DNA from 2 places in the Paenibacillus sp. FSL R7-0297 genome. Region 1 is predicted to be linked to the other one. Evidence: riboswitches for the same ligand, from Rfam matches in the RefSeq annotation. Region 1 holds a riboswitch; the other holds the start of a gene.

Region 1 (3,207 bases):
GTTAGAGGACAGGATCCTTATGGAAATGACAGTACTGCCTGATCCATAAAAATGCCCGTGCAAGGATACCAGGTATCTTTTGCAGCGGGCATTTTGCTTTGGGCATGTTATTATTTCTTCTCGGCCAGCCATAAAGCGACATTCGCAATTTCCTCAGGGGCTAGTTTGTCTTTGAAAGAAGGCATCTGCCCGCGTCCCTTGGTCACAATGCTGTAAATCTGCGCCGCGTCATGCTGAGCGCCCTCCTGCTGCAGGTTCGGCCCTACACCGCCCTGAAGCTGATCCCCGTGGCAGGTGATGCAGTTGGCTTTTACCAGGGCCTCCGCGCTGGCTGCGTCCAGCACAACCTCAGGCATTGTAGGCTTGTTCTCTTCAGCCACCTCGGCTTTGCCGGGCAGGGTAAACATTAAGACCACGGCAAAGGCACAGGCGGCAAAAAACAAACCGCTCATGATCCATTTCTGCATCTGCATCCGTCCCTTCATGTAAGCTGCTTCCTTCATTATACCGGATGGTGAAGCGTTATCATAGTATTTGTGTCAAAAAAATGAACGAAACTCCTGGGAAATTTGCATACATACAGAAGTGGAATGCTATTTCTCATAGACCATACAATAAAATGGTTTATCGCCAGATGGAGTTCTTCGTTCATAAGTATCCGTTATGGTAAATCCGCATTTCTGGTAAGCACGGATGGCCCGCTGATTCCAGGTCAGTACCTCCAAATCGATCTCCCGTTCCGGATAACGCAACAGAGCCGCCTGAACGATGGCCTTCATGAAGAGATGTCCCATGCCATGACCGCACAGATCGGGCCGCATGCCGATTCCGAGCCGGACTACACCCTCCATAGGGAACAGCTGGGCGAAGCCGCATAGGATTCCCTGTCCGTTCACGATGGAAACGTATTGTTCGCTGCGCAGCTGCGGATCACCGAATTCAACACCGAGCGCCTGCATCTGCTCCCAGGGCATCCAGCCGTAAATATTATACGGGGGCCTATAGTTCCACTCACAGATCTCAGCGCCATGCCGCGACTCCATAGCAACAACATAAAAAGATACCGGAGAACTTATCATAAGCGGAGGCCACCTTTCAAGGGAACATTACTTCATTCTATAAATATTATATACAAAATGAGCAGGATACGACGCAAAAACCTTGCAGATAGACCGGAACTTGACAAACGCCAAAAAATATTTTAGGAAAGGGCCGAATTGATGTTTTACAAATATAGAGCGGGGTAAGTAATTTTATAGACAAAAAAATAAGCCCTCCTCCAAGATTTCGGCAAAAATCCTGGAAAAGCGCTTATATTTAGGACAAATTATTGCACATCGTCATTGTCTTCGGAATCAGTAGCTACAGTCTTGTAAGCATCTGTACTCATAATCCGTTTGGCGCCAACGTAGCGGTTGACGTAGTAGCTGTCACTCAGCGAACTGATGGTTACACCACGCGAGGAAGAAGCATGTGCGAACTCACCGTCACCAACATAAATACCGACATGGGAAACGCCTTTGCCGCTTGTATTGAAGAATACAAGATCGCCCGGTCTCATCTCATCACGGGATATAGCAGTGCCCATCTGATATTGGGAGCCGGATTGGTGGGGCAGGTTAATTCCGATCTTATCAAAAACATACATTGTAAATCCGGAGCAATCAAAACCGTTCGTGGATACACCGCCGGATACGTATTTGGTCCCGATGGCTTTGTCGATAACTTTATCCATTTTGGAATCCGCGAAAGCGCTTCCTGCTCCAATGGTGAAGATGATGGAAAAGCTTAGTACTGCGGCTGCTAGCTTCTTCTTCAAAAGTAAATACCCCTTCCAAATGCCTACGAGGTTAGCTTAAGGGTTCGGTTGAAGGTCCCCTATGACCCCTCTTAGAATAGGAGGTCAATTCACCCAAAGTTGGTTCCCCCGTTTCCCTAAATCTTTAGGGAACTCGGCACGACTGTTGATTAGGATTAGCTGTTATTCAATACATGACAAAACCTTTGTTAAAAGCGATTCAATAATTACAAAAATGTTACTAAAAGCTCACTGCGATAATTGTAGCAAAGACTAGGGCGCTTGGCAATCACTTATAACATATTAATGCATTTTTTTTGCGTTTTTTAGAGTTATAGCTGCATAGAAAGACTCATATTTAACGCAGCGGGTGAGCTGTTGATGAATTTTCTTTGGATTTGGGATAAAAAGGTGTTTCAGGGCCTGCAGATGAGTGTAAAAGGTAGAATAAGGAAAAGGAAAAACCCGGAAATGATTACGGCAATAATCAAAACCGGGCTCGTATAAGTTACATTTAGATGTTAGAGGTACAAATATTCGAGGAAATGTTCAAGGGTTCAATCGTAAGCGACAGCTTGGTAGGCTGTTGTGCTCATTACTCTTTTAGCGCCAACGTAGCGGTTGGCCCAGTATGCCTGACTCAGCGAACTGATGGTTACACCACGCGAAGTGGAGGATTGTGCGAATTTTCCATTGCCAACATAAATACCGACATGGGAAACTCCGTTGCCCAGGGTATTGAAGAATACCAAATCACCGGAACGCAAATTACTCTTGGATACGGCTGTTCCAACGCTGTACTGTGCCTTAGAGGTGCGCGGCAAGGTCAGGCCGATACTCTTGAATACGTATTTGGTGAATCCGGAACAATCAAAGCCGCTGGTGCTGGTGCCCCCGGTTTTATATGACGTTCCAATGGTTTTTGAGATCACAGTATCCATTTTGGAATCTGCGAAAGCGCTGCCCGCTCCGAGTGTAAATACCATCACAAGACCTAGCGCTGCTGTGGTGCATTTCTTCTTAAAGTTCTGACTTCTCAAAAGATGTACTCCTTCCAAGGCCTGCGAGGTTAGCTTAAGGATTCGGTAGAAGGTTCCCCTATGACCCCTCTAAAGCGAGATCAATTCACCCAAAATATGGTTCCCCCACTCCCCGGTGCTGGGAATTCGGCGTTTTGTGCACCAGAATAGTGACATATCGACATAAGGTTAATGGCTTCGGTTACATAGCTGCATAATTCCATTTGAAAGATTACAAATTTGTTACTAGTAGTACAGGCATCATTGTACCAAAGGATTTACAGTTTTGCAAATGCACTTGTCGCAGCTGTAAACAAAAAAGAGTCATGCACCTCACCAGAGGGGCGATGACTCTTTTAGTATGCCGTTTTGGCGGCCGATTATTGTGGG
Region 2 (3,207 bases), 2.2 Mb from region 1:
TCCGCCGCTGAGCGGGTTTGCCGGCAAAATCCTGATCATCCGCGGAGCTCTGGCTGAGGGAATGCTGACGTTGTCCTTAATTGGACTAGGATCGAGCTTACTGGTGCTGTATTCCCTGATGAAGGTGTTCAGGCTGGCATTCTGGGGAAATGAACCTGTGAAAGAGCTGCCTAAAGTGAGCTTGAAGGCTGCATCGGCTGTTGCCGCCGGACTCCTGCTGCTTGTGATTGCAATGGGGGTTGGTGCCGAGTCCGTGTATACTTATGTATCGCAGGCTGGAGAGGTATTGGCTTCACCTGCGCTATACATTGAAGCCATAATGAAGGAGTAGAGAAGATGGCCCTACAATTCCTGTTAAATCTGTTGATTGCCTTTCTGTGGATGGCGATAAATAACAATGGCTCTGGTTCAAGCTTCATCGTAGGCTATGTGCTCGGTATTATATTATTGCTGATTTTGACGAAATCCCTGGCCCGGACCCGGCCATTCTATCTCATACGTATATGGGCTATACTGAAGCTTCTGCTGATCTTTGCCCGTGAACTTACGGTCTCGAATTTCGTGGTCATCGGCCATATCATCCGTCCGAAGCTGGCTATACGTCCCGGCATCTTTGCTTATGAGACTGCCTTGACCTCGGCTTGGGAGGTTACGCTGTTATCGTGCCTGATCTGTCTGACACCGGGAACCCTGACCCTTGATGTTTCGAAGGATGGCAAGACGCTGTACATTCATGCTATTGATATTAAAGATGCAGAGCTGTTGGTCACGCAGATTAGAGGCACTTTCGAACAGGCAATTATGGAGGTGACCCGGTAATGATCCAAGTTATACTAACTGTGGCCATGATCATTCTGGCGCTGGCGATGCTGGCATGCCTGTTCCGTCTCCTGAAAGGGCCAACCCGTTCAGACAGGGTTACCGCACTCGATACGATAGGCATTCATATACTCGCTATGATCACCGTTTTCTGTATGCTGCTGGATACCCAGGATTTTCTAGAAGTCATTCTGGTTATCGGTATTCTTACGTTTATTGGAACAACGGCACTGGCCAGATATATTGAACGGGGAGCCGTTATAGAAGATGGAGGGAACCCGAATGACAGGTGAACTGATTAGCTCCATTATTGTGGTAATTGGTGCAGTCTTCTGCGGTTTAAGTGCCTTCGGCTTAGTCCGGCTGCCTGATGTGTACCTGCGTTCACATGCGGCTACCAAAAGTGCAACCTTCGGGGTACTGTGCTTGCTGACAGGAGGCTTCCTGTACTTTTGGTTTAAAGACGGAACGGTTAATGTCAAGCTGCTGCTGGCGATTGTTTTTGTATTCATCACTTCACCGGTGGCAGGCCATTTAAATGGCCGGGCAGCCTACCGTTCCGGAGTCCCCTTGTGGAAGGGGAGCATACAGGATGATCTGAAGGTCCTGGGGGAAGAAAGTCAGGAAACGTCTGCAAAATAATACTTAATCGCTGAATTCCTTATAGGAAGCGGGGGAACCAGGTTATATGGGGTGAATCTCGGATAAACGAGTAGGGCTACTTTCAGGGCCCGAATCCGGCAGCTAACCCCGCAAGCGTTCATGAGAGGATGCATTGGTTATGCCGCAACGTCGCTGTATTACGAGATGTCGGGCAGCGGTCTGCCCATTGTTTTTATTCATGATTATTCGACCTCCCATCATCTGTTTGACCCGCAAGCGGATTATTTCAGCAAGCGTGCGAAAGTGGTCGTATTCGATTTAAGAGGGAACGGACAATCGGGGAAAATGGATGTGGAGATTAGCCGGATCGTAGACACACAATGTGAAGATTTGAAGCTGTTGTTGGACGCTTTGGCTGTAGAGAGGGCTGTTATCGTAGCTTGTTCCAGTGGTGCTGTGCTCGCCCAGAAATTCGCCTATCTGTACCCTGAGCGGGTGATTAATATGGTATTGGTGGACAGCTATTTCCAGGGAGAATACACAGCTAGAGGCGGGAAAGTGAAAGGAATCTTCGAGGTCTGCGCATGGGCCGCCCATTATCTTCCTGCCGAAATGTTTATCCGTTCTTTACGCATCACCTACAATAAATGGCTCTCAGCTTATCATATTCTCAGGAAAGAGCTTGTGCATGAACGGACCACTGAATTAATTATGCAGCGGCTGGCACTTAGACAAACGGACAGCTACGGATTCGCGTTACGGCTGCAGGTTCCTGTTCTTGTTGTATCCGGGAATCAGAATGAATGGGCATTGGAGCAGGTGAAAAGAACAGCCGGCAAGTATCCGTCTGCCCGCCTGGCGATCCTTGAAGACGCCATGTACCCGAGTCACCTGTGTCAACCCCAGCTCTTCAACCGTATATTGCTGGATTATCTTAGGGAACAGCATAGTTTTCAGCGGGCGGCGGCCGGCAAGTAGGAGGGAGATAGATGATTATTGCCAGCTGATTTGCTAATAATAGAATAGATGTGGATACTGATTCGCTGAAGAAATCTTTCCTCTAAAAAACAATATATGGGGTGTTATATGAATCAGTTTGATGATGTATTTATTCAGATATTAATTCTGCTTGCCATATCCATGGGAGTCATTGCAGTTGCCAAAAAAATGAATCAGCCCTATTCCATCGCGCTTGTAGTGGTGGGGCTGCTGCTGGGGTTTGTGCATATTCCTATTTTGGTGGAAGCAGAGGCTTTCATCACCCAGTCGCATGTCTTTCAGGCGATCATCATCTCATTATTCTTACCGATTCTCTTGGGGGATGCCACCTTAAAGCTTCCTTTCTCCCATCTTCGGGAGCAACATAAGCCGGTGCTGGCTTTGGCTTTTGGAGGAACCTTGTTGTCATTTCTCATCATCGGCTTGGCTGTGTATTGGGGGCTGGGCCTTCCGCTTATTGTTTCCTTCACCTTTGCTGCGCTGATGAGTGCGACAGACCCCATTAGTGTGATTTCGATTTTTAAATCTTTGGGTGTCCCGAAGAATATTGTTACTATTATAGAAGGAGAATCTCTTTTTAATGATGGGATTGCTGTAGTGCTGTTTCAAATCTCTTCGGTGTACCTGCTGTCTTATATGGAAATGGGCTGGGTAGGGGTTGGCAGCGGAATTCTGCTGTTCCTAAAATTTTCTTTAGGCGGTATCCTTATCGGAGCGATAATGGGATATTTGTTCTCGCAATTAATTCGTCTTTATGATGATTTCCCGTTGGAGATCGGATTCTCC

The links. A riboswitch is a leader RNA that binds a small molecule or an ion and turns the genes downstream of it on or off. The one in region 1 is predicted to bind cyclic di-AMP.
Region 2: linked by a shared signal. The riboswitch ahead of MKZ24_RS14075 (alpha/beta fold hydrolase) and the one ahead of MKZ24_RS04170 (C40 family peptidase) in region 1 are both predicted to bind cyclic di-AMP.

What each region holds. Positions count from the first base shown of each region.
Region 1 is NZ_JBBPAQ010000001.1:985,589-988,795, reverse strand. It holds gene MKZ24_RS04185 (4a-hydroxytetrahydrobiopterin dehydratase) at 1-5, shown strand, start outside; gene MKZ24_RS04180 (c-type cytochrome) at 111-467, opposite strand; gene MKZ24_RS04175 (GNAT family N-acetyltransferase) at 594-1,079, opposite strand; gene MKZ24_RS04170 (C40 family peptidase) at 1,328-1,819, opposite strand; cyclic di-AMP (ydaO/yuaA leader) riboswitch at 1,825-1,968, opposite strand; gene MKZ24_RS04165 (C40 family peptidase) at 2,356-2,784, opposite strand; cyclic di-AMP (ydaO/yuaA leader) riboswitch at 2,842-2,980, opposite strand; gene MKZ24_RS04160 (hypothetical protein) at 3,198-3,207, opposite strand, start outside.
Region 2 is NZ_JBBPAQ010000001.1:3,223,852-3,227,058, forward strand. It holds gene MKZ24_RS14055 (Na+/H+ antiporter subunit D) at 1-331, shown strand, start outside; gene MKZ24_RS14060 (Na+/H+ antiporter subunit E) at 337-819, shown strand; gene MKZ24_RS14065 (Na(+)/H(+) antiporter subunit F1) at 819-1,112, shown strand; gene mnhG (monovalent cation/H(+) antiporter subunit G) at 1,102-1,461, shown strand; cyclic di-AMP (ydaO/yuaA leader) riboswitch at 1,460-1,593, shown strand; gene MKZ24_RS14075 (alpha/beta fold hydrolase) at 1,582-2,400, shown strand; gene MKZ24_RS14080 (cation:proton antiporter) at 2,509-3,207, shown strand, end outside.